3 regions of the Fictibacillus sp. KU28468 genome follow, and region 3 is predicted to be linked to each of the others. Evidence: riboswitches for the same ligand, from Rfam matches in the RefSeq annotation. Region 3 holds a riboswitch; each other region holds the start of a gene.

Region 1 (10,179 bases), 850 kb from region 3:
AGCAATCAATAGCAGCGCCGCCAGCAATAGTAGCGATCACTTCCGTAGAAATGTCAATCTGGCCGTATTTATTCTTCATTTCGATGGACATGATGAATCCTCCTTTAATCAATCAATTATGGCTAAACCTCATTTTACTATAAAATTAAGTTTTATGAAAGGACAACTCCATTTGACAATAGTCACAAAGCCGTGTCAAGCCTTTTTACTTGAAATGCGAAAAATCATTTGTTGCTTTTCTTTAGTGGTCATGCTACTATAGGTTAGTATTTAACATACGACTGATATGATACAGTTTTACTGTTATAAAGGAGGTACAATTATGTCACGCAAATGTTACGTTACTGGTAAAGGACCTAAAACAGGAAACAAGCGTTCCCACGCATTGAACAAATCTAAAAAGAGCTGGGGAGTAAACGTTCAAAAAGTCCGCATCTTGGTTGACGGGAAGCCTAAACGTGTTTATGTTTCTGCACGTGCCCTTAAATCTGGAAAAATTGAACGCGTTTAATCGCTCTTAAGACAACGGCATCCCCGTTGTTTTTTAATTTCCAAAAGAAAAAAGCACCCATCAAGGGTGCTTTTTTCTTTTGGATGGAATTGATTATCCTTTTTTAAATGAACCTAAAACCGCACGTACAAATCCCCCTAAAAACCTAGGCAGTTTAATGGTGTAAAATTTCATCATACCCCTCCTCCAGGCCCTTTGAAAAATAAGACATTCCCTAATAAATATATTCGCTTTTATAAAAATAGTACCATGCGGCCCGACGCATAAAATATTAATCATGGCTCTTTACCAACATTAATATGCCGCCCGAGAATGAATAAGTACCACTTTTATTTACAAGCTCATTGGAAATGCAGAGAGTAGAACCCATCGGCAAGTATTGATCCTGAAGCGGATATTTGAACCCTTTTAGAGTCAGGCCGGTAACAGGTCCGATAAATGGAAGGAATGAGACATAAGAGAACTCCGGCTCTTGTTGTATGATATGCAGTCCTGGTGCTGATAAGGCAATCTTATTCTGCCTGTCCCATATTTCAATGTTAATTCCGGCTTCGAGTCCATGAAGGAGCAATTGGATATTGGCCAATTCATGATCCAGGCGCCCGCCCGTAGCACCCATGAGCAGGATCTGCTCCGGTTTTTGCTCCAGTGCCCAATCAAGGGCCAGCTCTAGATCGGTTTTATCCTTTTCACTGTCATACTCAAATGAAGGAAGGTTAAATGAAGCCATCCATTCACGCTCACTTCTGTTCACAGAATCGAAATCTCCAAATACACAGCCAGGTATGATTCCTTTTTTCAACAAGTAGAATACACCGCGGTCAACACCCGCCCAGACTGCCTTTTCGCCGGCAAATAAAGAGAGGTCCGGCTGCCTTTCTTCCGGACCTCCTGCTAAAATGATAATTTTCATGCCGCGTTAACAACTCTTGGATCGGTCCTGTGCAGCAGCCGCGGTGCTGTTTTTGTCAAGAAAATAAAAGCAGCTGCAGTGATCAAAGCAACCGGGATCATGTATGAAGCATTATACACAATGGAGTACAGGACAGGGTTCATGCCTTTTGGGGCGTATGATGCAAAGAATATGACTCCTGATACAACATGGGAGGCCAAACGGAGCAGGCTTCCGAAGGCGATGCCTGCCACAATCGCTGAGATCCTCCTTTTAGATTGGCTTGCCGAACTGACTTTAAACACCCCGGCAAATCCAGCCAATAGGAACGCGAGAGGGTAATCCAGGATCAAACCAGCGGGATTATATCCTGCAGTTCCATCAACCAGGATTTTAACCATCCCGACAATCAAACCAGTTAATACTCCGCCAGGGACCCCTCTGCGGAATGCCATTAAAAAGATTGGCAGCATCTCCAATGAAACTGAGCCTCCATTTGCCCAAAGCCCTTTAAATTGAACAAAACTAAGTATGATGGCCAACGCTGACATCATCGCCACTTCAGTCAAAAACATAATTTTTTTACTCAAATCAATCTCCTCCTAAACTCGTTAAGAAAAGAAAAAAGCAACCGGCATGTGAATGACGGTTGCTTAGCGTAAAAACAACAGCGACTCCACATTCCTACGCAGGCATGATCCTGCTTCAGGTTCAAAGGGTCGGGAGTGTACTCCCCTCTCAGCCCCTGTATGGGACTCCCCCTGTGGTTACTTTTTTCAATTATTCTCTAATATATTATACACCACGAATGGTACGGATTGCACCCTTTATGTCTTTTTGCCCATAAATGGCTGATCCCGCTACAAGTACGGTAGCTCCAGCTTTCTCACAAAGACGGGCAGTCTCTGCGTTCACCCCGCCGTCTACCTCAATTTCAACGTTCAAGCCTTGCTCCTTGATCCTCGCAGATAATACTTCAATCTTTGGAAGCACAGCGTGGATGAAGGATTGTCCACCAAAGCCTGGATTTACAGACATGATGAGTACAAGGTCTATATCAGCCAAAATATGCTGAATGGTTTCAACAGGAGTAGCAGGATTTAATACGACCCCTGCCTTTTTTCCCTGCTCTTTAATTAATTGAATGGTCCGATGAAGGTGCGGACATGCTTCAACATGAACAGTAATGATATCAGCACCTGCTTTTGCAAACTCCGGGATATACCGGTCAGGGTTTTCAATCATTAAATGGACATCAAATGTCAGTTCAGTGAGCGGCCTGATTGCTTTAACGACTAAAGGTCCCATCGTAATATTCGGCACAAAATGCCCATCCATCACATCGATATGGATATAATCAGCACCGTTTTCTTCCACTGCCTTAATTTCTTCACCGAGCTTTGAAAAGTCTGCGGAAAGAATGGAAGGCGCAACTTTTACCATGCTAGTACCTCCGTTTTTGATCCTTGATTTCCTGCAAAAATTCAAGATAATGCTCATAGCGGAACGATGGGATCTCTCCCTCTTCCACTGCTTTTTTTACTGCGCATTTCGGTTCAGAGCTGTGAGTGCAGCCGCGAAACTTGCATTGTGATACCCTCTGTTTCATCTCAGGGAAGTTGTAGGAGAGCTCTTCGGTTTCAATTTCTACAAAGTCCAATGAGCTGAACCCAGGAGTGTCTGCGATCAAGCCCTCTTCAAAAGGAAGGAGTTCAACATGCCTCGTTGTATGCTTTCCGCGTCCAAGATGATCTGATATGTCATTCGTCTCCAGCATGAGTTCAGGCATCAGCGCATTCAAGAGAGACGACTTCCCTACCCCGGACTGTCCTGCGAAGACGCTCGTTTTTCCTTTAAATATCGGTTTGATGTCATCCATGCCGGCCAGCGACATCGCAGAGGTTGGAATGACCTCATAGCCGAGCTTCTTATAAGCAGCGATGTAATTTTCGATTTCCTTCTGATACTCTGCACTTTCAATCAAATCCATCTTCGTAATGCAGATCACCGGCTGAATGCCATTGTCTTCGATATGGACAAGGAAACGGTCCAGCAGCGAACTTGAAAATTCCGGCCGGACGGCAGAGAAAACGAGAATTGCCTGGTCAACATTTGAAATTGGCGGCCGGTTTAACTCGTTCTTTCTTTCCTTAACATCCATAATGTATCCGTCTGTCGGATTGGAGGATTCAAATACGACCCAATCTCCGACCACTGGCGTAATTTTCTTTTTACGGAAATTGCCCCGGCCTCTGCATTGAAAGACTTTGTCATTGTATTGTACATAATAGAATCCTGCGACTGATTTAATAATTCTGCCTTCAGTCTTATTGTCCATTGTTCGCTCCTTTGAATTTACCTTCCTTCGCATCTTGATAATTAAATGTTTTGGATGCCTGCTCTTTCCCATTTAAATAAACGGTATAGGAAGCATCATGGTCCGGCGAGACGGTCAAAGGCACCATATACTCTTTCGTCTGGGAAATTTCTTCTTCTACGAAAACAGCATTTTCCTCTTTGGCATCGCTGTAAACAATTCTGACCTGGAATTGTTTATTCTCATCACCCTTTGAAACTTCAACCGTTATTTTATTATTAAATGTGATGTCTTCCTGATCATCAGGCTTTGGTTTGGGCTTCGGTTCTGGTTTCTTGCCCTTTGAAATAACGACATCAACCGTAGAACCTTTTTTGACATTCGTATAAGGTGAAGGTTTTTGCGAGATGACCTTTCCTTCTTCTACGGTATCAGAGTACTCTTTTGTAAAGTTGACTCTAAGCCCTTCCTGCGAGATGTATTTCTCAACATCTTCTTTCGAGGAATTTGACAAGTTCTCAAGCTGAATCGAAGGCGGGCCGGTACTGACACGAAGAATCACCTGTATTTCGCTTGGATTGACTTTTTCCTCTTTATCCGGGCTCTGTGAGACGACCTCACCCTCAGGAGTTTCCTCTGATTCCACCGGTATGGTCTCAATGTTCTTGCTATCGTAGCCTCTTTCGTTTAAGAGGTCTCGTGCAGCATCTTCACCCATTCCGGTAAGATCCAGCATGTCCACTTTCTTAAAGCCTTTAGAAACAAAAAGTGTAACCGTGCTGCCTTCTTTAACCATAGAATGCGGATCAGGATTCTGTTTTATAATTTTCCCCTGTTCCACATCTTCATCGTAGCGCTCTTTACGCTCGACGTTAAAACCGAGCTTTGCGAGCCGCTCAAACCCGTATTCGTAATCTTTGTGGATAACATTGGGAACAGAAACATCTTTCACTTTAAACCATCCAGGCATGACCACAAAAGCAGCCGCTCCAGCACCTGCGAGCAAAAGCAGTAAAATCAGCAGTACAAGCCACCATCTTTTTTTCTTCTTTTTGGCCGGTGGTTCAGCGGTTTCTTTTAGATTTGAAGCTGGCTTTTCGACTGCTTTGTTCATGGATACCGGAGGCATGACCCGTGTAGCATCTGCCGCATCATCAAAATTGCTCCACCGCTGCTCATGCAGACGGTGAGGAGAGAGCGCCGTATCCAGGTCGTCCATCATTTCAAGAGCACTGTCATACCGGTACACCGGATTTTTTGTCAGTGCTTTAAGAATAATATTTTCTACACTCTGCGGAATTTCCGGATTGATTTTCCTTGGCTCGGGAACTTCCTCCTGAAGATGCTTAAGGGCTACGGATACCGGTGATTCCCCTGTAAACGGAACCCTGCCTGTCAGCATTTCAAACAGCACAACACCTAGGGAATAGATGTCCGATTTTGCATTGGCCACTCCCCCTCGCGCCTGTTCCGGAGAGAAGTAATGGACCGATCCAAGCACTGAGTTCGTATGGGTAATCGTTGCGGATGTGATGGCGAGAGCGATCCCAAAGTCTGTTACTTTTGCCAATCCATGCTCATCAATTAAGATATTATGGGGCTTGATATCCCTGTGTATGATCCCATGCTCATGAGCTGCAACCATTCCTGAGGCAATCTGCCTGATAATCTGTATGGATTCTTCAACAGACAGGCGGCCGTGGTCCCTGATGTATTGTTTTAACGTTTTCCCTTTTACATACTCCATGACTATGAAGTACACATTATTTTCCTCTCCCACATCAAATATGCTTACGATGTGAGGATGGGCGAGACTCGTTGCCGCTTCAGCCTCTCTTCTGAATCGTTTGATGAACTCCTCGTCGTCTGAAAACTCTGATCGAAGTATTTTAACCGCAACATCCCGGTCAAGGATTAAGTCCTTGGCACGGTATACGATTGCCATTCCGCCATCACCGATGACTTCAAGCAACTTATAGCGGCCGCTTATACGCTTGCCAATCATTTAACTTACTCCCTTTTCCGGTGTCTGGGGCGTATAATGGACGAGTCCAATCGTGATATTATCCTCTCCTCCGGCCTCATTTGCAAGGTTCACAAGTCGATCAGCTTTATCTTCCAACGAGAGGTTGTCATCATTCAGTATGTTTTCCATCGTTTCGCGGGTTACTTTGTTAGAGAGGCCGTCTGAACATAACAAAACGATATCTCCCTCGCCCCAGGAAATCGTTTGAATATCCACATCAATATGGTCATCCGTTCCAAGGGCCCGCAAAATCACATTCTTTCTAGGGTGATTTTCCGCTTCTGTTTCCGATAGCTGCCCTGACCGCACCAGCTCATTAACGAGGGTATGGTCTTCGGTCTTTTGAATCAGCTTTTTTTCAGAAAAATAATAAACGCGGCTGTCACCGATATGTAAAATCGTTAAATAGGAAGGTGTGCAAAGGGCTCCGACAAGTGTTGTCCCCATCCCGCTGCAGTCAATATTCTTATTTGCATACTGATGCAGATCCAAATTGGTCTGTGTTACGGTTTCTAAAAGCCATTCTTCAGCCTTTACAGGAGTCTCTGAAATTTCTTCTGAAGAAGCGTTCCAGGCTTCCTCAAATGACTGGATTGTTTTGGAACTGGCAACATCTCCCGCTTTATGTCCGCCCATGCCATCCGCAATAAGGGCAAGAAAGTGTTCACCTTTTGTGAACACTCCCCCGCTGTCTTCATTATGCTGACGAACTCTACCAGTATCTGTTTTAAAGGCATACTGCAATTTACGTCACCTCGTCTCTTCCTGACGCTCCTTCGCTCTTAACTGCCCGCAGGCTGCGTCAATATCATGTCCCTGCTCCCTTCGTAAGGTAGCATTGACACCCCGTTTTTTTAGCGTATCTAAAAATTTGAAGATCTGCTTCTTAGGTGTCCGGACATAATCACGTTCCGGTACATAGTTGACAGGAATCAGGTTTACATGGCATTTTACGTTTTTAATCAGATCTGCCAGTTCTTCAGCATGTTCAACCTGATCATTCACACCGCCGAAAAGACCATATTCGAAAGAAATCCGGCGCCCGGTCTTCTTGATGTAATAACGAATTGATTCCATCAGTTCTTCCATTGGATACATGCGGTTGACCGGCATTAGCCTGCTTCTGATTTCAGTATTCGGAGCATGAAGGGATACCGCAAAGTTGATCTGCATTCCTTCATCAGCAAATTTGTAGATGTAAGGCACGATTCCGCTTGTGGAAACCGTAATATGCCTTGCACCGATATTCAGCCCTTTGTCGTGGTTTACTACTTTTAGGAACTTGATCAGTCCTTCGTAGTTATCGAAAGGTTCACCAATCCCCATGATGACAATTGAGCTTACTCTTTCTTCAGTGGCATCGAGCGCACGCTGCACTTGAAGCACTTGAGCTACAATCTCGCCCGCATGCAGATTTCTCTTTAACCCGCCGAGCGTTGACGCACAGAATGTACAGCCGAGACGGCAGCCTACCTGTGTTGTCACACATACGCTGTTTCCATATTCATGGCGCATCAGGACTGTTTCGATAGAATAACCGTCCTGGAGTTCAAACAAAAATTTTATCGTACCATCAGAAGATTCCTGACGGGCTAATTCTTTCATCGGCTGAATATGAAAGGTTTCTTGCATCTTATCGCGAAGCCCTTTAGGAAGGTTCGACATTTCTTCATAACTCGTAATTCTTTTTTCGTAAAGCCAATCATAAACCTGGGAAGCACGGAATTTAGGTTCTTTTATATCAGAAAGCCAATTTTCCAGATCTGTCAGCTCAAGCGAAAAAATAGAAGGCATAATTGCCGGGTTCTGCTGTTTTTCACTTAACGGTTTTAACATCGGGTTTCACCACCAGTTGTAGTCTTTTTCTTAAAGCATGCAAGGTAAAAACCATCACTGTTAAAATAATGAGGAAGAATCTGTACCTGTGCTTCAGCAGGTTTAAGGTACGGCTGTAATGTTTCAGGAAGCCGTTCGTTAAAAGACTTGTCCCATTCAAAATCAGGATGATGCTTTAAGAAAGCATCTGCAATTTCATCATTTTCCTCTTTATCGACGGTACATGTACTGTAAAGCAAAGTACCGCCGGGTTTTAACAGTTCGGCCACTTTATCGAGGATCTGCATCTGAATCTCGGCTATGCGATGGATATCCTCTTCTTTTTTCGACCATTTGATGTCGGGCTTTTTTCGTATCACTCCGAAACCGCTGCACGGTGCATCTACCAGAATCCTGTCAAACGATGACACAGAAAACTTTTCGCAGGCCTTACGGCTGTCAAGAGCTTCCGTTTTGATATTGGTAAGGCCGAGGCGCTCCGCCTGCTCCTGTATCAATTTCACCTTATGAGGGTGAAGATCCAGGGCCGTTACCTCTCCCGTATTATTTAACAGTTCGGCAATATGGGTCGTTTTTCCTCCAGGAGCTGCACAGGCATCCAGGATTTTTTCGTTTGATGATGGATTAAGCGCCCTTGCAACGAGCATGGAGCTTTCGTCTTGTATTGTAACATATCCTTCCTTAAATGCAGAAGAATGTGAAAGGGTCCCTTTTTTTAATTTAATCGCATCGGGCGAAAGGCCGCCGTTGCTCCCCTCTATGCCTTCATCATGCAGCGATTGCAGCACTTTCTCCCTGCTGGATCTCATGCTGTTGACACGGCCCGTAACCGGGGCAGGCTCCATGTTGGCCGCGCACATCTTTTCAGCATTATCCAAGCCATACTGAGTGATCCATCGCTGGACCAGCCACTCTGGCATGCTGTATTGAAGAGCGAGCCTTTCCTCATCATGGGTCAATTCGGAAAGATCAGCCGTTCCTTCCCTCTGAATTCTTCTCAGCACGCCGTTTACCATGCCGGAGATCCCTTTATGCCCTCGTTTCTTAGCAATTTCCACCGCTTCATTAATGATGGCATGATCCGGAATCTTATCGAGATAGACCATTTGGTAGAGCGACATCCTCAGCAGGACAAGCACCCATTTTTCAAGCTTTTTCAACCCTTTTGCGACAAAAGGCTCCAGCAGATAATCAAGAGTGTTTTTCCGCTGGACTGTCCCGTATACAAGCTCTGTCAGCAATCCGACATCCTTTTGGCTAAGATTGGCCTTCTGTATGGACTGATTCAGCAAAAGATTGCTATAGGCCTGATTTTGTTCAATTTTCAATAAAACTTCAACTGCAGTATTTCTCACGTTTTGTTTCACAGTTCTTCACCCAGCTTTGTACCCCGTTCCAGTTTGGCTCCTTGCAAAAATTGTGAAGCTGCCATGCGTTTTTTTCCGGCCGGCTGCAGATCGGTGATTAATATTCCTGTAGAATCTCCGGTCTTCACCGTCAATCCCTCTTTGTTTGTTTCAAGAACAGTCCCAGGCACTGCATCCGATGGAACAGGCACCTTTTTCCCCCACCATATTTTTAACGTCTGGCCATTCAGTGTGGAAAATGCAACCGGCCAAGGATGAAGTCCTCTTATCTGGTTATAGATGGCTTCACCGCTCATTGTCCAGTCGATCTTCTCTTTTTCCCTAGAGATATTATAGGCATAGGTAACTTTATCATCATCTTGCTTTATCGGGGTCAATTTTCCCTCGATCAGGTCAGGTATTGTCTTGGATAAGAGTTCTGCTCCTGCAACGCTGAGTTTAATGAACATGCTGTCGACATGGTCTTCTTCACCTATTGGGACCACTACCTGTGTCAGAATGTCGCCGGCATCGAGCTTGTCTACCATGTACATGATCGTTACGCCCGTTTCTTTCTTCCCGTCAATGATACTCTGATGGATCGGCGCTCCGCCTCGGTATTCCGGCAGTAGTGAAGCATGAACATTAATACAGCCATATTCCGGTGCTTCTAATATTTCTGAAGGCAAGATTTGTCCGTATGCCGCAGTTACGATCAGATCTGGCTGTAGATCTAAAATTTCCTGAAACTCATTCTTTAGTTTTACAGGCTGCAAGACAGGAATGCCGTGCAATTCGGCTTCTGCTTTCACCGGCGTTGGCTTAATTTCCTTTTTCCTCCCTTGCGGCTTGTCCGGCTGCGTGACGACGGCTGCGACTTCATAGCCGTCGTTAACGAGTCTGCGCAGTACTGGCACAGAAAAATCAGGCGTTCCCATAAATACTATTTTCATTTGTAACTCCTACCTTTCAAACTCTCCCGTTTCATAATACGAACTGACCTTAGAGGTAAATAGAATTCCGTTCAGATGGTCGATCTCATGCTGAAGGGCGCGGGCAAGAAAGTCTTCTGCAGTAATCGTGAACATTCTTCCATGTCTGTCCTGCGCAGTCACACTGATTTTTTGAGCGCGTTTAACATCTCCAAATATACCTGGGAAGCTAAGGCACCCTTCCGGACCGTCCTGTTCGCCTTCCATTTTTTCAATGACCGGGTTGACCAGTTCAATTTTACCTGTTTCATCTCCGACA
Region 2 (10,179 bases), 510 kb from region 3:
CATGGTAGCTAGTATAAAGACAGAACCGTAGAAAAAGGCGATGCCCTGGCTGGACAGAAACAGTCTGCTTTTAAAGAGATTCAAAGAAACGATAGGGTCTGCCGCACGTCGTTCTACTAGAATAAAAAGGATAAAGAGAACGGCAAATGCAGCAAATAAAGATAGGATAAGTGCGGAATCCCATTCATAATCTTTTCCTCCGAATTCGAGGGCAAACATCAAGCTGACGATCGAAGCTACGAGCAGGCCCGCTCCTAAATAATCAATTTTTTGTTCTCTGTGCTCAAGAGATTCAAAATAATACTTCAAGATAAAGAAAAGCGAAAGCAGTCCGAGCGGCAAATTAACATAGAAAATCCACCTCCAATCCAAGTAGTCGGTCAAATATGCACCTAGCAGAGGACCGAAGACACTGGACATTCCAAAGACGGCACCAAAAAGGCCTGTCATTTTCCCTCGCTGCTCTACCGGAAAGATATCAAAAATGATCGTAAAGGCAATCGGCATCAGGGCACCACCTCCGATTCCCTGTATCGCACGGTAAACGGAAAGCTGTGTCATACTGTCTGCCATTCCGCACAGAACCGATCCGATAATAAAGAGACCCAGACCTGTAATATAAAATTTTTTCCTTCCATACATGTCAGAAAGTTTCCCGAAAATAAGCATACTTGCCACTGACGCAATCATGTACGAGGATGTTACCCAAATGAACTTGTCCAGCTCACCCAATTCAGCAACGATTGTTCCGAGGGCAGTTGCCACTATTGTGTTGTCCATAGCGGACATGAGAATTCCGAGCAGCAGGCCTGCAACAACAAAATTTTTGTTGCTCTTTTGATTAACCATATTTTTGTCTCCTTGAAATGTTAATGAAATAGACAGGTATATAGTTTTCGACTTTTAGAATTTAAATCCTGCCGGAAAATCAAAAAGGAAGAGCGGCAGCGCTCTTCCTCTCCAAAAAAAACGACTTATAATTTTTCAATGATTTTATTGATGATCCCGTATTCAAGAGCTTGTGCTGCCGTCATGAAGAAATCTCGGTCGGTATCTTTTTCGACACGCTCAAGCGGCTGTCCTGAACGGTCTGAAATGATCTTATTTAAGATTTCTCTCGTTTTTATAATTCGCTTGGCATGGATGATCATATCTGCAGCCTGCCCTTGTGTTCCTCCTAGCGGCTGATGAATCATGACTTCTGCGTTTGGGAGGGCAAACCGTTTGCCTTCTGCCCCCGCGACCAGCAGAATGGCACCCATGGAAGCAGCCATTCCTATGCAGATGGTTGAAACAGCAGGCTTGATGAACTGCATTGTGTCATAGATCGCCAATCCCGCGGTAACCGACCCTCCTGGAGAATTGATGTAGATGGAAATATCTTTTTCCGGATCTTCCGCTGCGAGAAACAGGAGCTGAGCCACAACAGAATTGGCTACATTATCATCGATGGCACTTCCAATGATGATGATACGGTCTTTCAAAAGCCGGGAATAAATATCGTAGGAACGCTCACCACGGTTAGTTGTTTCCACTACCATTGGGACTAAATTCATTTTCATCTTCCTCCTATAGAATCGTTATGCAGCCTGGCAAATCGGTGTGGAAGCTGCGCCTTCTGATGCGATTTTTCCGAATCCGGACGTAATATAAATGACTTTTACCGGGGTATTATCTTCACTTTCAATCGAAATTTCCGTTCTGATTTCTTCTTGCCCGGCCTCTTCCCTTTCAGTCCGCTTATCTACTAAAGCTATGACTTTATCGGCTTGATCTGCCTGCTTCTTGCTCTTTTCCCAGGCAAGAGAAGGATGCTTTTTCACTTCATTCATCCCTCGATTCCTCCCTCCGGTTTTGGATAGACAGCAATAGACACCTGATATTCTTCGCCTTGCTCATTTTTTCCAGACTGATATTTGCCAACAAGCTGGTGAAGCAGTGAGAAATACTCATTAATGAACTGGTTGCGTTCCTCCTCATTGGACAAGGAAACTGAAGCTTGCAGAATGGCACTTGGAATTTGTTCATCCTCTGCTTTTTCCATGAGCTGCAGTGCATCTTTCTTCATGGTTTCAGTTAAGGTGAGAACGTGGGCCAGCGCATGCTGATCTTTTAATTTCTGTGAAGTTTCCGGTGACAAGCCAAGAGAGTCAGAAAAAATTAACGTTTTGGCTACTGCTTGATAAAGTACTTCTACCAAATTCCTCACATTCCTCGTTCCTGCTCTGAAAACAAGCCCTACTTTTTCTAAAGCCTTTAGATGGTAATTGATCTTCTGAGGTGACTCATTGAGCAGCTTTGCTATTTCTGTTGCAGAAGCCGGTTCTTTTAGAGCACTGAGCATCTCGGAACGAATGGGATGGAGCAAAGCAGCAGCCTGCTCAGGCAGCGTTACAAGATACGTCTCTTCAATCGATGCATTCTTTTTCACTGGTTCACCTCACTTAAAAATTTTATTTTACGTAAAATCATTTTATTACGATAGGCTTATCTTTGTCAAACATTTCTAATTTTAATCAAAAAAAGTGGCAGAAGCTTGTGCTTCTGTCACTTTAATAGCGGCATAACGGCCAATAGGATAAAGATTAATACCATAGCTGTATTGAAAAAAAACTCTGTTTTAAGTTTGAAATAATATCGTTCAATGGCACGAAACAAAAATACTGCAGCTAAGATTCCGAATAACAGGGCCGGACTGTTAATGTACATTCCATTCCATAGAGCCAGCAAAAAGCCGAGGAACAGCAGTACCATTTCCGAATACGCCCATATCTTACTTCTCTTTTTCATCGTGGCACCTCTTTCTTGCGTACTCTTTTATAGTACGAAGAACACGGTTGTTCGGTGACATCCCTATTTAATTAATGAGTCTTGCTTTCCATGCCTTCTCTACCCGTTCAAGCAGACCGCTTGCCGCCTTCTCTGGATCCACATGCAGGCTGATGGCTGATATGACAGATACTCCATCCGCTCCGGCTTCGATTACTTCAAATGCGTTTTCTCTAAAAATGCCGCCTATTCCCACGATTGGTGCTGTAATCCCTGCTGCTCTTAGCTCTTTTAAAACAGAAAACCCCATAACATCACGCGTATCCATCTTTGTACTTGTATCAAAAATCGGGCCCACTCCTAAATAATCTGCTCCAGCCCGTAATGCATCTTCTGCTTCTTCAACATTGTGAACCGAAACGCCAAGAATTTTATCGGGGATGCGGCTGCGGATTTGATTGAGATCTCCATCCTCCTGCCCGACATGCAGACCATCGGCATTCAGGCTGATCATGAGATCGATATCATCATTAATAATAAAAGGAACATGGTATTTTCCGCAGATTTTCTGCAAGATAAGAGCTAAGGCATATTTCTGATCAGATGATAGACACCCTTCGCCCTTTTCACGATATTGAAAAAGCGTCGCTCCTCCCTTTAGCGCTTGCTCCAGCACTTGTTCAGGTTCAGCTCTGCAGTTTAAGCTTCCCATAATAAAATAAACTTTCAACTGCTGTTTAAGCGTATTATATTCCATCTGTAAGCCTCCTTAGCTCCACCTGCCGGCCGTTTTCAAGTCTTCAGGGTTTAATAGATAGAGCTCATCCAATAATGCTGTCTGAAAGGAGCCTGGTCCTGCCGAAACGGCTTGAGCGCGTTCAGCACAGATTCCCAGCATCGTCAAAGCGCCCGCGGCCCTGAGGCAGCAGGAAAGGCCGGTTTCCAGAGATCTGGCCATAAACAAACCGATGAGAGAGGTTGAAAAACAGCCGGTCCCTGTCACGTAAGACAATATTTCATGTCCACCACTAATCGCTATGCATTCCTTTCCATCACTCACTGCATCCTGTTTTCCTGTAATGACAATGACCGAACCGAGCTTTCTGGCCGCATGCAAAGCAAGCTCATCATCGTTTCCTGATAGTTCACCATCAACCCCTTTGCCACCCCAGTCACCTCCATACAAAAAGGAGATCTCTGCAGCATTGCCGCAAATGACATCGGGAGAAACCTTTTCTACCAGCTCTTCAACGGCTTTCTTCCTTAATTGGGAAAGTCCTGCACCCACCGGATCCAAAATGACAGGAATGCCCAGTTCCTTCGCTTTTTTTCCAGCCAAAACCATTGCATTAACTAAGTCAGGTTCAACGGTTCCAATATTTAAAACCAGTGCGTCAGCTGCCATGACGGCTTCTTCAGCCTCTTCATAATGATGAGCCATCATCGGGCTTCCTCCAGCTGCCAAGATGCCGTTCGCTAAAAAATTCATCGTTACATGGTTAGTGATGTGATGAATCAGAGGTTTTTTCTTTCTAATGTCTTCTAAAAGCACACTCAGTTCGTTCATGCCTGATTCCTCCTGTATGCCCAATGGTTTGTCGGCCCATGGCCGCTGCCAATATGAAGCGGGTGGCTGATTGCTTCCTGAATAAAAGTTTTCGCTGTTTTTACAGCATGAAACGGGGTTTTTCCAAGTGCCAGTTCAGCAGCAATGGCAGCTGCAAACGTACAGCCGGTTCCATGAGTTTGCGGTGTATCAATCCTTCTTCCTTCCAGCTCATGCATCTTCTCGCCATCATAAAACAAGTCGACTGGCGCTTTATCATGAGAGAGATGGCCTCCTTTGATCACGATCATTCCTGCTCCTAAATCATGCAAAAATTTTGCAGCATCCTCCCTGTCTTGCTTTGTGGAAATGCTTCTTCCAGTTAGCTGCTCAGCTTCGGGAATATTCGGTGTCAGGATCGAGGCTAGAGGAATCAGCTGTTTTTTCAGGGCTTCTACTGCATCCCTTCTCAGAAGGTCAGCCCCCCCTTTCGCGATCATTACAGGATCCACAACAACGTTTTTCCATTCATACTTTCGAATATGATGAGATACCGCTTCTATAATTTCTGCACTGAAGAGCATACCCGTTTTTAAAGCTTCAGGACGAAGATCCTCTTCTATGCTGTTTAACTGTTTCATGATCATCTCAACAGGTACCGGGTGGATCCCTTGAACACCTAATGTATTCTGTGCGGTCACAGCTGTGATGACAGACATTCCATAGGCTCCCAATTCCTGAAACGTCTTTAAATCGGCCTGGATTCCTGCTCCCCCTCCTGAATCTGATCCTGCAACTGTTAATGCTTTTGGTGTTTTTAACATATGGAAGAACTCCTTTCACCACTAGAAGAGCGCAAGTGGCCCGTTCTGTTAAGGTCCCTGTGCACTGAAGCTGAACATGACCTCCTTCGACCGCTAAAAAGCCGCCATCTGAAGAGAAGGCGGCTTAAACATGAAAGCTGATAAAAGTTTAAGCCACTTCCCTCCGCCAGTATTAACCGAATCAGGTTCAAAGGGTCAAAGACATTTCTTTTCTCAGCTTTAAATCAAAGCTCCCCTAGTGGTATACGATGTATGATGTTATTTCTATCCTATATGACAGCAGCCAAAGCGTCAAACAAGGGATAAAATTTGTCGAAAAGTTAGGCTGCTGTGTTTAAAAACGAACGGATACGGGCATTATTTATACAACACCCGATAGAAAATCTGGAGGGAGAGAAATTATGAATATTAGAGAGAAACTGCAAAATTTAAAACAAAATCCAGAAGATGTTTACAGTCATTCACAAACAGAAGAATCCTTCTCAAGAAATTACACCAATCCCGTCGAAGTCAAATATAACCCTGCAGAAGATGTTTACGAATTAAAAGTATTTGATATGGAAGGCGGTGAACAGCTGGACAGTAAAAAATTCCATTCTGTAGATGAAGTCCTGGCTGATTTAAAAATTGAGAAGCAAAATGAAAAAAACTAAATTTTCAGATTAAACTGTTGCTATTATTACCATTGATAAGTATACTAGTAAAAACCCACTAACGCATGAGCTTTCAATCCTACAAGCTTCTGCAAAAAAGTTCAAGGAGGAATAGAGCATGAAAGACAATACATCGTATAATAAAGACATGAACGATCTTGTGAAATATAAACTTCAGAAGAAAAATGACCCGTTCGCTTTTAATATGGTTGCTCAGATGATCCTTGATGAGTCGCTGCACGCCCATCAGATGAAACGTTATAAAGAAAAAATAGATGAAGCCCTGGAAAAACGTGATGAAAAACAGTTCATGAAACTGACAGATGAATATATAAAATTCCTTGGATAAGAAACCAAACCTTTTACGGTTTGGTTTCTTTTTTTGAACGCTGTTTTCTTCTTAAGTAAAGCCATGCTCCTCCAATAGCCACGAAAAGGATAATGACAGGCGACAATCCAATGAGTGCAATAATAAGATAGGAAATAGTATGAACCAGTCCATTCCACGTCTCTTTAAATAAGGTCATTGAATTTCCCCAGGTATTCAGATTTTTATTGTTCTTCGTCCCAATATTTTTCATATCAAAATGGACCGTAACCGTTGAAAAATCGCTTTGATTCTCTAAATAGTTTATTCTGCCCTGGATTTTTTCAATTTGTTCCTGCACTCCTGATAGTTCTTTTGATATGGCAAGGAGATCCTCTGTTTTTACTGCATTTTTCATGAAGCTTTCCAAACGGTTACGAACAATGCGCTTTGCCTTCAGCCTTGCTTCCAAGTCAGTATATTCCTCTGTAACATCTCGTCCATTTATGATTTCATGAGGGCTCCCAGAACTTAATTCTCCTGCCTTTTTTGTGAAAACAAGAAAATCTTCCTTTGGAATTCTTATTTTCAGGTAACCCCCATTTTGCCCTTCTTCTTCAGACAAGAATTCACTTTCAGCGATATAGCCGCCCATTTGTTTTGTGAGTTGTTCCACTTCACTCCGGGCCTTCTTAATGTTTTGAACGCTTATTATAATTTCACTCGTGTAAATCATTTTTCGTCCTTGGTCGGCAGCAGGCTGCTTGTCTTCTTTAGCGGATTCCCTTTTCATGATGGTGGAAGAGCTTCCCCCTTCAGACGACTTTGATGCCATGTTTTCATCCTTGCTGCTGCACGACGCAAGAACTAAAACGATCAGCACCCATACGGCCATAAACTTTTGATTTCTCTTTTTTATCATCATCATGTCCCCCTTTAATTTATAGACGACCCAAAGCACCTATTCGTTACAATATATGGTAATTTTATAGCTTTGAGTTGCAATATCACCCGAATATGCTAGTATTTACAAAGTGATTTATTTACAACAAGAGCAGTGAAGTACGGAGGGTAACATGAACAAAGCAGGAAGAAACGAACCGTGTCCATGCGGCAGCGGGAAAAAATATAAGAATTGCTGTTTTCGATCGGTCACAACCGTTCAATTAAACAAAATTGTGGAAGTGAGCCGCCATCAGGAAGGCTTAGCTAAGTTTGCCTTTGACCATTTTCATGAAGAAATGGGGAGCCAAACACGCAATTACATAGAAAAATACAAGATTGGAAGAGATGAAGAACAAACGTATGCGAATCTGATGGTTTGCTGGCTGATGTTCCATTCTGACGTGAAGGACGGCGGATCACCAATTTCGTATTACCTTAAAGAGCAAAAAGGGAAAGAACAGCCGGAAATCTTGGATATCATAGCAGACTGGGAGAAGAGTTTCCCTTCTGTTTATAAAATGATCTCAAAAGTGAACCGAAATACCTTTTTATTACAAGATATGATGACCGATCAGAAATACACGGTCGAATTTAATTCTGAGATTCTTCCACACGACGGAACCGATCTAGCAGGTTCTATTATCTACACTGGAGAACATTACGAATTTTACATTGATTTTGCAGAGATTCCTCAGGGAGAATTGCAAAAACGCTTAGATGCGCTGACTGACTTGAAAATAACCTTGAAAGATGATTTTCCTAAAGCTCTACAAGTTCTTTTGTCGAAACTAGAGAAAGCAGCTGATGAAGACGCTGTGCCGCAGCCGGCTGATAGAGTTCTATCTTTGCTTAAAGAGAACACATCAGAGGAGATCTACAATGAGGCAGAAAGAATTTGGAATGTGTGGAACAAGACACAAAATCCAATTATCCGTAAAGAACAGCCCTATGCAGCCGCTCTTCATTATTTGGCGTCCAAGGACGTCCTGAATGAGCCTGCCACACAATCTGAAGTAGCCAAACGCTATGGCACTTCCGCATCCAGCCTTTCTGCAAAATACCGTCAGCTTAAAACTGCTTTAAACTAAAAAAGAACCTGCTCAAATGGGCGGGTTCTTTTTATGGTTCAGATCTCTTAATTTTTTTAAGGATTACTCCAATGATCAGCACCACAATCAAAAGAATATATAGAGTAAACCACCAGAGCGTCCAGTTTTTTCGACGAAATCGGTAAATTCCATCGTATTGCTGTGTTGATGGTTGCTCATTGCCCATACAAGCAAACCCGCAGGAAGAAGAAACGGTCCATAAGAATGGTGCTTGGCAACCTGCTGCAGTCCCATCATAGCAGCAAGAAAACAGATTACGATTTTGGCAAAAATCCCGACGATCCAAACAACGGCAATCAGGATCTCGATCCGCTCAAATTTTAACAATATTAATGGCGCGCATCAGTTCAAATGTAGGAAATGTAGTCCGGCTGACCATGTAGTAGCCGTCACAGCCTATGTCTACGATAATGGTAATGAGGAGTATAATTCCTGACGCGACAATAGCATTTAGGTAGGATCTCATCAGCTTTTTCTTTTTCCTGACATACGTAAAAACCGTGCCTAACAATATGACTTCAATAAATGGAAAACCGGTCGTCGTATAAGCCCCCTGCATGACCGTAGAAAGAGGCTGTTCCAAAACCGGCTTAAAGTACCTGATATCGAATCGGTTCAGCGTTAATATAAGCGATGCAATAAACAGAACCGCCATGATGGGGTTTAAGAATTCGTTCACACGTGCAATATTGTTCAACCCATAATAGCAGGAATACAGAGAAACAAGAATCAGCATAATCTGAAACGTCCATGCGTTCGTATCCGGGAGTACGCTTGAAATCATGAAGTTGCTGACATTTCTGACGACATACGAACACAAATGAAGCGAGTAAAATACGATGATGAGCATATAACGGGCAGGATCTTCACATCCATGCTCTCACCTAAGATATTATTCAAGTGATCGAGGTTTTCATCAATCTGTAAAGAAACTTCAATATTTTCATAAGCTTTAGCTTCTGAACCTGCAATCGGCCGTCGTTTTAAACGTTTCCTGATCTTCATCCATTCATTCACCTCCACTTTGTTTTCTTCTCATTTTCTGTAGTATGCTGCCTTTTTATTCGATAAAACAAAAAGCCCTGCTGAAAACTCAGCAGAGCAAATAGATAATGACGATTATTTGGCTTGTTGTTTCAAGAATTCATCACTTGAAGTTTTGCCTTTATTTCTATTTAAATACCAATACAGCGGCAAGCCCAACAAAGTCACAGCGATTGCAGTTAAGCTGTCCCTCGGATTATCAAAGATCGTCGCAATCACGATATAACCAGCCCCTATGATCGCAAACGCTGGAACAAACGGAAACAGAGGAACGCTGTACGTCCTTTTTTTCTCTTTGTTTCTTTTTCTCAATAAAAAGACGGCATAGAAGGCAAAAATGTAAAAAATATAAATAGCAAATATCGCCATGGCTGATAGGTAATCCGGGTTGGAAACAAGCATCAGAATAACGGCAAACACGACTTGAAGCCCTGTCGCAGGGATCGGTGTTCCAAACTTTTCTGAAACAGAAGCCAGAAAGCGGGATGCCGGAAGCTGCTTGCGTTGAGCCATGGCGTACGTTACCCTTGGGAACGTCAGAATTTTCCCGTTAAGACAACCGAAAATAGAAACGGCGATTCCAATAGCAATCAGCTTTCCGCCAATATCTCCGAATAATAAGGAAGCTGCTCTGCCTGCAGAGTTCTCGCCGAGGTCGACGATCGTGCTTGCAGGAAGTACATGAAACATCGCTACATTTACAAGGAGGTAAGCTGCAGTGACAACCAGAATACCGCCGACGATGGCTTTAGGAAGAATTTTTGCAGGGTTCTTCATTTCACCTGCTACAAAACCAACCATCAGCCATCCATCATATGCCCACAATGTCGCCAATATGGCTGCTCCCATACTAATCTCGCCTGTTAGTCCGCTGCCTGCATTCAGGACCTCTTCATTTCCTTTCCAGATCCCAAACACAATAATTAAAATAATAGGCAGCAGCTTTCCTATCGTTGCGGCGTTCTGAACAATTCCCCCGTAC
Region 3 (10,179 bases):
TGGAGACATACGTATTCCATAGAGCATGGACAAGCATGCCGGGAACGAGAGATTTAGTAAAGTAGAACAGCGTAGCAAAAACCATGCCCATGATACCGGCAGCCAGCGGATAACCGATATGCAAAGAGCCAAAGACAGCAGAAGAAACAGTCAGCCCCGCAATAAAATGATATCTCTCATGAAAGAAACGGAAAAGAAATCCCCGGAAGACCAATTCTTCAGTTACAGGTGCAGCAATGCAGGCGCAAAAAATAACAATAGCGATACCGGCGATACCAATCCCGCTTGTAAAAAGGCGGTCATCTCCGTTTGATCCGGGATCTTCGAGATGAAGCACCTCAAAAATAAGATATTGTGATACCTGGCAAATGATGAGAGCCCCAGCCATCAAGAAGTAGGTTTTCTTCTTTTTCAGGGCACCCAGCGTTAGTTTCTGGAACATAAATTGACGGGTGCGCTTAAAGACGAGCATGACTGCAGTGAACGTTAAAGCATCAATCAGCAAGAAGACAGGGCTTTTTTCAAATCCAGCCATGGAAAAACCAAAAATGACAGCTGCGAGCGCGTAAAACATGCCGGTCAGCAATGAAAACAAGATGATAAATCCAAGGTAAGCACCAAAAAAGCCGATGAATCCTCCCCAGGTCACCGGATAGGCACGTTTCTTCTTCACCAATGGCTGAGGCATTTCTTCTGTATACTCCAAATGTTCTTCCATTCTCTCCTCCTCATTGCTTTATAATCATATGCAGACCATCTATTTCAATTACACCAAAAATAGGATACAAAAGGAAGTGAGACGATGACAAAAAAAATTGTAGTTTCATTCAGCGGGGGCAAAGATTCCATGCTGGCTCTTCATAAATTGCTGGAATCAAAGGAATATGAAATCGATTCTTTGTTGACGACAGTCAATGAGGATTTTAAAAGGACGAGCATACACGGCATTCGGGAGGAAATTCTTGATGCGCAGGCAAACGCGCTTGGCTTTCCTGTCCGTAAAGTTAGAATTCCAAAAGTATGCACGAATGAGATCTACGAGGAGCGGATGCGGGTAGAAATGGACAAGGTGAGCCAAGCCGGCATTCAGCACGTGATGTTTGGAGACATTTTTCTTGCTGACATCAGAGAGTATAGGGAGGCCAAATTAAAACCGGCTGGAATGGAAGCTGTTTTCCCTCTGTGGGGCGCAAAGTCAGAGGATCTCATCGACGAATTTCTCGCGTTGGGTTATCGGACCGTCGTCACTACTCTTGATCGGACGAAGCTGGATGAAGATTTTCTGGGCCGTGAGATCAACGGCGACTGGAGAACGGATTTGCCCGAGAACGTAGATCCATGCGGAGAAAACGGAGAATTCCATACTCTTGTAATTGGGGGGCCATTGTTCAGGCAAAAGATTGAAGTGGTTCAGGGAAGTGAGACGGTTAGAGACGGCAATTTTGTTTATCGTGACTTTATGCTCGCTGAATAAAGATGAAAAGGCATTGTCCTCTGCCGGGACAATGCCTTTTATTTTTTCTTATAAGGAGCTTTAAGTGTTTTAATCATCTGCTCCGCAATCAGTTCGTGGCCTTTGTCGTTGGGATGAATAGAATCATAAATCCATTCTTTCCTGTTTTCGGGCTTAAGCACTTCGCTGCTCGGTATCACAACAGATGGTTTATATTTGGCTGTTGTTTCATAGGCAATCAGATTCCAGTCATTCAGCAATTTTTTAGTTGCCGGATAAAAGGATTCTCCCGAGTCCACAGCGTTATACAATTCATTGTATACGAGAATAGCATCAGGATTCTCTTTTCGAATCAATGAAAATATCTTATTTAAATTTTCTTCATAAGCAGATTTCACGTTTTGATAATCCTGAAGTGCCTGGACAGGCCCTTCCTTTAAAGCAAGCTTCACCAGATCGTTGCCCCCGATATTGATCGTAATAATATCCGCAGATTTTATCCGGTCCGACATACCTGGGGATGAGATGTGTTTAAGCAGATCACGGCTGGTTGCTCCTGAAATTCCCTGATTATCTAGCTGCACTTTTTTAGACGTAAGGACAGCCAGATTACTGCTGGCCATTTTAATAAAACCGCCTTGATCAGAACCTCGGCCCTGAATGACCGAATCTCCCAAAGCTAGATGATGAATCTCTTTTGCAGGCAGGGTTTTTAAATGCTGAATATAAGAAACATCAGCCGAATGGGATTTCGTCCCGGCGGATTCAGTGACTGCTGCATTCTGTGCCTTCAGGCGATCTATCTTAAACTGGGGATAGTAATACCACCCTCCAGCAGCCAGCGTACATAATGCAAAAAGGATGAGCGTCAGCGATATCCATTTTTTCATACGGCTCCCCCTTTCAAAGTAACCATTTTAAACCATCAATACTTCTTCTATCAAATATATAAACTTTTGCAGGGCATATGAGATTTCTTAAAATTGGATTTTACAGGAGAAGGAAAAAAGACAAGAGTAAAGAAGCCATAAAGAAAGAGGGGGAATACAGGTGGAAACAGCTATTCAAATTGAAAAACAGATACTGAAAAAGAAAAAATGGAAAAGAGTGGCCGTGATTATGCTGGCAGGACTGCTTCTCGTCACTGCCATTTCGGGATCGGCTGCCTATTGGATACTAAGAAAGAGCCTTCCAGTTGTGAGCGGTACAAAAACCGTTCCATCACTTTCCGGAACGGCAGTAGCTGTCCGTGACAAGAACGGTGTACCTCATATCAAGGCTGGCAGTTTAAAAGATTTATATACTGCCCAAGGATACGTTACGGCTCAGGACAGGATGTTTCAAATGGATTTGAGCAGGCGCCAGGCGTCAGGACAATTAAGCGAAGTAATCGGTGAGAAAACGGTGGAAAAGGACCGTTATTTCAGGACGCTTGGTTTACGAAGAGCCGCAGAGGCATCGTATGAACTGTATTCTTCTGAAGCGAAGCAAGTGCTGCAATGGTACGCGGATGGCGTGAACGCCTACTTAAGGGATGCCGAAAAGAACAATTCACTTCCGATCGAATTTTTGATGGTGGGGTACAAGCCAAAGAAATGGACGCCCGTCGATTCATTGACCATTGGAAAATATATGGCCTTTGATCTTGGCGGACATTGGGAAGGACAGGCATTCAGGCATTACTTGCTGCAGAATTTCCCAAAGGGCAACGCACTTGATCTTTTCCCTTCTTATCCAAAGGGCGGAGCAGAAATCATTGATATCGCAAGCAAAGCAAAGGTGGATATTAAGAGCAGCCTCGCTAAAGCGGTCATTCCTAATGAATTCAACGGATCGAATGATTGGGTGGTGGCCGGAACCAAAACAAAATCGGGTCTGCCGTATCTTGCAGACGATCCTCATCTTGGATTAAGCACGCCATCGATCTGGTACGAAAGCCATTTAAAAGCACCCGGCATGAATGTAAGCGGTGTCATATTTGCGGGGGTTCCGGGAATTATCGTTGGCCGGAACACACAGATTGCCTGGGGAGTCACAAATGTAGGACCCGATGTTCAGGACCTTTACATTGAAAAACGAAATTCCGATCATCCGGATGAATTTCTGTATGAAGGAAAATGGGAGAAAGCAAAAATCATCACAGAAAATATAAAAGTGAAAGATCAAAAGACCCTTCCTTACAAAGTCACGATTACCCGTCACGGTCCGATTATGTCCGAATTTGCTTATGACAAGCAAAAGAATACGGCGCTTTCCATGAGATGGACGGCACTTGAACCCTCAACGGAACTTCAGGCTGTACTGATGTTTAATAAAGCAAAGAACTGGAATGAGTTTAAAAAGGCGCTGACTTATTTTCATACACCGGCCCAGAACTTTGTCTTCGCATCTAAAGAAGGAACAATTGCCTATCGCGCCAATGGACTGATTCCGATCCGTAAAGAGAAATATGCTTCTGTCCCTGTACCGGGCTGGGAAAAGAAATATGAATGGAAGGGTTATATTCCTTGGGATAAGCTCCCGACGGCCGTGAACCCAAAAGAAGGATTTATTGCAACGGCCAATAATAAAGTGATCGGTGACGATTACCCGTACCACATTACTGATTCATGGGCCCAGCCTTACCGGGAGCAGCGAATAAAAGATGTTCTGTCAGCCAAAGAAAAGCTTTCCGTAAAAGATATGCAGAAGCTGCAGTTCGACAGGAAAAATCTTCAGGCAGAAGAAATGTTGCCGATCCTTCTCTCCCATTTGAAGACTGCAGATCTTGGGACAAACGGCAGAAAAGCGGTAAAACTATTGAAAGACTGGAATCATGAAGATGACAAAAATCTTGCTGCGCCCCTGCTGTTCAACTTATGGATGCAAGAGTTCAGCGATGTTCTCTTTGAAAAAAAGATTGATGAAAAGATGATGCCTTTGTTTGACGGCAAGGCTCAAGTCGTTGATGAACTGATCCGCAAGGCGGCCGAGGGTAAGGAAGGTCCCTGGATCAAAGAGGCAGGGGGGCTGGACAAAGCCGCAACAATCTCCTTCAGCAGAACGGTTAAACAGGTGGAGAAGCTGCAGGGTGAAAATCCCGATAAGTGGAAGTGGGGAACGTATCATACATTGCCGTTTGATCATCCTCTATCAGCGATAAAGCCGCTGAACCTGCTGTTTAATCCAAAAAAAACGCCGATGGGAGGAAGCAGGGTAACAGTAGGTGCTGCAGGCTGGGATTCTCTTACAGGGAAAGTGAACCATGGAGCTGCCTGGAGAACGGTAGTTGATCTTGCAGACTTGACGAAAACCTACAATGTCGTCGGTCCAGGACAGTCAGGACATGTCCTCAGCAAGTGGTATGATAACCAGATTGAAGATTGGACTACAGGCCGCTATCATGTAACGGAAACGAATGAATCCAGCTTCAAAAACGGAGAAAAACTAGTATTAAAGCCTGGTAAATGAAAACAGCCTCGTCCAAAAGGGACGAGGCTGTTTTATCATTAAGGATCGAGTCTTCGGTACTTCGCTTCAAAGAGCAAGTAGGCGCCATAAGCGACCAGTCCGAGAGCGACGATTGTAAGGAGCACTGGACCGAACGGCTGCTTTACAAGTTCAGCCAGAGCACCATCCAGCCCCTTTGTTTCATCTGGATCTGCCTGAATGGCTGTTCTGATTAAAAAGATGCCTATGATGGCGAATACTACACCATGTGCAAAAAGTCCGAACTTCCCGATATAACGTGCGGTCTTCCATTCTTTTTGATTCATCTCATGACGTTTAAGCCCTTTTTTGAATTTTTCCGTATAGGCCTTGTAGAAGTTATAAACCCCGATACCGATAAATACAGCACCAATAACCGCAATGATTGTTTGTCCAAAGGGCTGTGCCAGCGCTTTTGCGGATAAGGTCTGGTATTTTTGACTTGACGAGTTGGCACTCGCTCTGAAGATTATTTTGATTGCACTAACACATAGACTGAAATATATGGCAGCGATGATGAGATAACTGATTCGCGCCATCCATCCTTTTGCGTCATTTCCTTTATGCTCGGGGTCAAAGACCGTCATGATGACTTGCCACAGTGCATAGCCTGCAAGCCCCACAGCCAGCGCAGCGAGCATGACAGAGCCAAAGGGCTGCTTGGCAATGGTGTAGAGGGCACCTGAGGAAGTGGTTAATTTACCTTGCAAACCGAATGCTGTCATTACGGCAAGTATTCCAATGACAATATAAACGGCTCCTTTTGAGAAATGGCCGAAGCGGGCCATCCGGACGATCCATGGTGCAGCTTCATCTTTATATTCTTCTGCTTTTCTTTGGGCATGTTCTTTGTGCTGTGACAAATCTTTTTCCATAAAGGAGCCCCTTTCAAGGTTTCTATCTTCTATATACCCATTTTCTCCAATAGTTGAAACGGGCAGACTGCTGTCCACACCCGTTTTCCACAATTTGCATAAGATGCAGGGTAATTAGTGTAATCAGGGTAAAGAGGAGGTTTACTTTTGAAGGAACAATATTACGGTCTTTGCTGTCAGCATATTGGGCAAGACGTTGAAATTACCACCCATGACGGGAGTGTCTATAGAGGCTCCATCCAAAGCGTTGATACAGAAAATGTCTATCTCCTTCCCTATCATGATGATGGGACAGGGCGGTTCTTTCCGGTCCTTGGTGCAGCCTTGGTAGGTCTTGGACTGGGTTCCATTGCAGGGTTTGCCCTTGCGCCCCGTCCGTACGCTTATGGCTACGGTTACGGATACGGCGGGGTTGCACCATATCCTGGCGGCTTTGGCGGTTTTCCGGGAGGGTACGGCGGTTTTCCGGGCGGATACGGCGGTTTCCCAGGCGGCTATGGAGGCTTTTATTAGGTAAGAATAAAAAACTCTTCGCTTATAAAGTGAGGAGTTTTTTTGCTGTCTGTGAAATTGGCCAGTAAATCCGAAACATCGGCATGTAAAACCCCCACACCGGACAGTAAACACTCTTCAACCCTTTGAATGAACCGGAAACTTCTGGCTTATAATAGGGAAAAGGGCCAACTGGCTGAAAAAACTTGACAATACGGCTGAAAAATTGTACTATTTTCCCCATAATCTAAAGATGTAAAGCTATGACAGACGAATAGTATCTGAGGTGCTTTTGTGAAAAGCGATCCGGGGATGGTGGAAGCCCGGACAAAAGTTCAGAGAAACGGCAGTCTCGAGCGATTAATTGACCAAAGCGGATGCTTTTTTTAGCATCAATTAGGGTGGAACCGCGTGAGTATAAGCTCTCGTCCCTGGACAAGGATATTTGTCTATGGATGAGGGCTTTTTTGGTTGATTTAATTAGCATTTACTAAAAAAGGAGAGATGGTCATGAGTGTGACAATGGAACAGATCGTCAACATGGCAAAACAGCGCGGCTTTATTTTTCCGGGTTCAGAAATTTACGGAGGCTTGTCCAATACGTGGGATTATGGCCCGCTCGGCGTTGAACTGAAGAACAACGTGAAAAAAGCTTGGTGGAAAAAGTTTGTTCAGGAATCTCCATACAATGTTGGTTTGGATGCAGCGATTCTCATGAACCCGCAAACATGGGTAGCATCTGGACACATCGGAAACTTCAATGATCCAATGATCGACTGTAAGCAATGTAAGGCAAGACACCGTGCCGATAAATTGATTGAAGATGCACTTGCTGAAAAAGGAATCGAGAAGATTGTTGACGGGCTTTCTTTCGATGAAATGGAAAAGTTGATTGAAGAGCATAACATCGCATGTCCGGATTGTGATGCGCACGACTTTACATCTATCCGCCAGTTTAACCTGATGTTCAAAACGTTCCAGGGTGTAACGGAATCCAGCACGAACGAAATCTATCTTCGTCCCGAAACAGCACAAGGGATCTTTGTAAACTTTAAAAACGTGCAGCGTACGATGAGAAAGAAATTGCCGTTCGGGATCGCTCAGGTCGGCAAAAGCTTCCGTAACGAGATCACACCTGGTAACTTCACGTTCCGTACCCGTGAGTTCGAACAGATGGAGCTCGAGTTCTTCTGCAAGCCTGGCGAAGAACTGAAATGGTTTGATTTCTGGAAGCAGTATGCTCACGATTTCTTATTGAATCTTGGCATGAAACAGGATAAGCTTCGCCTGCGTGACCATGAATCCGAAGAGCTTTCCCACTACAGCAACGCTACGACAGATTTTGAATACCAGTTCCCGTTTGGCTGGGGAGAGCTTTGGGGCATCGCATCCCGTACTGATTTTGACCTTAAGCGCCACAGTGAGCACTCTGGTGAAGACTTTAACTATATCGATCAAGAAACGAATGACCGTTACATCCCTTATTGCATCGAGCCTTCACTTGGCGCAGACCGTGTAACACTTGCGTTCTTGATCGACGCGTTTGAAGAGGAAGAGCTTGAAGGCGGAGATACAAGGGCTGTTCTTCACTTGCATCCAGCTCTTGCGCCGTTTAAAGCAGCAGTGCTTCCTTTATCGAAAAAGCTTTCTGAAGAAGCAAGAGAAGTATTTGCCGGTCTTGCCAGCGACTTCATGGTTGATTATGATGAAACAGGCTCCATCGGAAAACGTTACCGCAGACAGGATGAAATCGGAACTCCTTTCTGTATTACGTATGATTTTGATTCTAAAGAAGATCAGCAGGTAACGGTACGTAACCGCGACACAATGGAACAGGTCCGCATGCCGGTCTCAGAGCTTCGATCCTTCCTGGAATCGAAGATCAAATTTTAATCTCTTTACATTTTTGACCTGAATGGTAAGATGAAATTAATTAAATACCTATTAGCAACACTGGGGGAGCCTTTGCCGGCTGAGACTGAACAACCTGTTCTAAACCCTTTGAACCTGATCTGGATGATGCCAGCGTAGGGAAGTGGAATCTGCACTGTATGACACATACAGCTGCTCTTGATTAGAAAACAGATAATCAGCCACTCTTTGCGAAAAGGGTGGCTTTTTTGCATGGAGAAAAGGAGGATGCAAGATGGGGAAATTCGAGTTTCATGCAATGACGAATGGAAGGAAGCAGCCTGACGAAATCATCTCGGCCGCATCCATCCTGGCTCCATATGTGACGTGCATACATATCAGGGAAAAAGACAGAAGTGCCGGTGAGATTTTTAATCTGGCAGAGAGATTGAAGAGAGAAGGATTGGGCCGGGAGCAGATCTATATCAATGACCGTGTGGATGTAGCCGTTGCTTCGGGAGCTGAAGGCGTTCACTTAAAAGGCTCCAGTCTTGATCCGGAAATCGTACACCGCTATTTTAGCGGGCTGAGAATCGGCCAATCCGTTCATTCCATAGATGAAGCGCTCTATGCTGAAGAAAAAGGAGCTCATTATTTGTTTTACGGACACGTTTTTAAAACAGGAAGCAAAAAAGGGAGCGAGCCGCGGGGTCTGGATCAATTGCGGGAGGTTGCTGAAGCGGTCACTGTTCCAGTTATCGCAATCGGAGGAGTTACACCAAGTAATACTAGTGAACTCATAAAAGCGGGAGCAAAAGGAATCGCCGTCATGTCGGGGATCTGGTCGGCGGCAGATCCGGGTTTAGAAGCGAAAGGCTATGCGGAAGCACTTAAGAAGGAGGAGATGTCATAATGCCCAGGCACTATGATGTGATCATTGCTGGCGGGGGGATAATCGGCTGTGCCATTGCTTACTATTTGCGCAAACATACAGAGTATACCGTGCTTGTGATTGAAAAGAACCGAATAGGCAATGAAGCTTCATCGGCCGCTGCAGGAATGCTTGGAGCGCAGGCAGAACTGAATGAGGCAGGGCCGCTCTACACGATGGCCCGTGAGAGCAGGAGCCTTTTTCCTGAGTTAAACAGGGAACTGAAGGAAATCAGCGGGATTGACATTGAGTTTATAGACAAAGGGCTGTTTAAAGCGGCAAAAAATGAAAAGGAAAGCCTCCGATTGCAGCAACTCATTGATTTTCACAACGATAGCGGCCAGCCGGCAGAGTGGATCAGCGGATCGGAGCTTTTGAAAATGGAGCCGAAGCTGTCCAGCGGATTGGAAGGTGCAATGTATTTGCCGAAAGACGGCCAGGTCAATCCATCTCAATTGACGAAAGCCTTTGCCCAATCTGCAGCAATGCTTGGAGCTGATTTTTTAGATTATACCGAAGCAGCCGGATTCGAAATGGGCCGGTCAGGGATTGGAATCCAAACGAGCGCGGGTATGTTTTTCGGAGAGAAGGCAGTGCTCGCATCAGGCGTCTGGACAGGGAAACTGGCGGCCCAGACCGGATTGCACATGCCTCTTTTTCCAGTAAAGGGAGAGTGTCTTTCTTTAACCTTTTTAGAACCGGTCATTACATCAACTGTTATCTCAGATGAATGCTATCTCGTCCCTAAGCAAGGAGGCAGGCTCGTAATCGGAGCAACCATGGAAGCAGGTACATACGACAGAAAGGTCAGAGCAAAGGGAGTTTTGGAACTGCTGACAAAAGCGAGTGAAGTCCTTCCTGCTATCGAAGAGGGCGAATGGGAGAAGGCATGGACAGGGTTTCGGCCGCAAACCCCTGATGGCCTCCCGTACATGGGGAAACATCCTTACCATAAAGACTTGTACATTGCGGCAGGCCATTTTCGCAATGGGATCCTGCTCAGTCCGCTGACAGGGCGATGGATGGCAGAGCTGCTGATCGGAAATCTGCAGGAAGAAAGATTAAAAGAGTTTGCGCCAGACCGGTTTGCCTATGAAAAGATGAAAGGA

The links. A riboswitch is a leader RNA that binds a small molecule or an ion and turns the genes downstream of it on or off. The one in region 3 is predicted to bind thiamine pyrophosphate.
Region 1: linked by a shared signal. The riboswitch ahead of thiT (energy-coupled thiamine transporter ThiT) and the one ahead of OKX00_RS18165 (thiamine phosphate synthase) in region 3 are both predicted to bind thiamine pyrophosphate.
Region 2: linked by a shared signal. The riboswitch ahead of thiD (bifunctional hydroxymethylpyrimidine kinase/phosphomethylpyrimidine kinase) and the one ahead of OKX00_RS18165 (thiamine phosphate synthase) in region 3 are both predicted to bind thiamine pyrophosphate.

The regions. Positions count from the first base shown of each region.
Region 1 covers NZ_CP110666.1:2,606,184-2,616,362, forward strand. Annotated here, with positions in the region: gene OKX00_RS13490 (Asp23/Gls24 family envelope stress response protein) at 1-91, opposite strand, end outside; gene rpmB (50S ribosomal protein L28) at 323-511, shown strand; gene spoVM (stage V sporulation protein SpoVM) at 605-685, opposite strand; gene OKX00_RS13505 (thiamine diphosphokinase) at 783-1,424, opposite strand; gene thiT (energy-coupled thiamine transporter ThiT) at 1,421-1,993, opposite strand; TPP riboswitch at 2,068-2,175, opposite strand; gene rpe (ribulose-phosphate 3-epimerase) at 2,199-2,846, opposite strand; gene rsgA (ribosome small subunit-dependent GTPase A) at 2,848-3,741, opposite strand; gene pknB (Stk1 family PASTA domain-containing Ser/Thr kinase) at 3,731-5,725, opposite strand; gene OKX00_RS13530 (Stp1/IreP family PP2C-type Ser/Thr phosphatase) at 5,726-6,490, opposite strand; gene rlmN (dual-specificity RNA methyltransferase RlmN) at 6,497-7,582, opposite strand; gene rsmB (16S rRNA (cytosine(967)-C(5))-methyltransferase RsmB) at 7,576-8,949, opposite strand; gene fmt (methionyl-tRNA formyltransferase) at 8,946-9,881, opposite strand; gene def (peptide deformylase) at 9,891-10,179, opposite strand, start outside.
Region 2 covers NZ_CP110666.1:2,950,129-2,960,307, forward strand. Annotated here, with positions in the region: gene OKX00_RS15305 (MDR family MFS transporter) at 1-849, opposite strand, end outside; gene clpP (ATP-dependent Clp endopeptidase proteolytic subunit ClpP) at 975-1,556, opposite strand; gene OKX00_RS15315 (hypothetical protein) at 1,581-1,832, opposite strand; gene OKX00_RS15320 (ArsR/SmtB family transcription factor) at 1,829-2,431, opposite strand; gene OKX00_RS15325 (hypothetical protein) at 2,548-2,790, opposite strand; gene thiE (thiamine phosphate synthase) at 2,858-3,526, opposite strand; gene thiM (hydroxyethylthiazole kinase) at 3,539-4,336, opposite strand; gene thiD (bifunctional hydroxymethylpyrimidine kinase/phosphomethylpyrimidine kinase) at 4,333-5,139, opposite strand; TPP riboswitch at 5,281-5,386, opposite strand; gene OKX00_RS15345 (hypothetical protein) at 5,541-5,792, shown strand; gene OKX00_RS15350 (IDEAL domain-containing protein) at 5,911-6,141, shown strand; gene OKX00_RS15355 (DUF4349 domain-containing protein) at 6,155-7,024, opposite strand; gene OKX00_RS15360 (YecA family protein) at 7,176-8,132, shown strand; gene OKX00_RS15365 (GerAB/ArcD/ProY family transporter) at 8,220-8,480, opposite strand; gene OKX00_RS15370 (GerAB/ArcD/ProY family transporter) at 8,467-9,003, opposite strand; gene OKX00_RS15375 (hypothetical protein) at 8,934-9,158, opposite strand; gene OKX00_RS15380 (APC family permease) at 9,273-10,179, opposite strand, start outside.
Region 3 covers NZ_CP110666.1:3,459,017-3,469,195, reverse strand. Annotated here, with positions in the region: gene OKX00_RS18200 (CPBP family intramembrane glutamic endopeptidase) at 1-718, opposite strand, end outside; gene OKX00_RS18195 (Dph6-related ATP pyrophosphatase) at 803-1,474, shown strand; gene OKX00_RS18190 (GDSL-type esterase/lipase family protein) at 1,513-2,343, opposite strand; gene OKX00_RS18185 (penicillin acylase family protein) at 2,498-4,903, shown strand; gene OKX00_RS18180 (DUF1206 domain-containing protein) at 4,942-5,796, opposite strand; gene OKX00_RS18175 (LSm family protein) at 5,944-6,309, shown strand; gene OKX00_RS18170 (glycine--tRNA ligase) at 6,799-8,181, shown strand; TPP riboswitch at 8,234-8,339, shown strand; gene OKX00_RS18165 (thiamine phosphate synthase) at 8,435-9,052, shown strand; gene thiO (glycine oxidase ThiO) at 9,052-10,179, shown strand, end outside.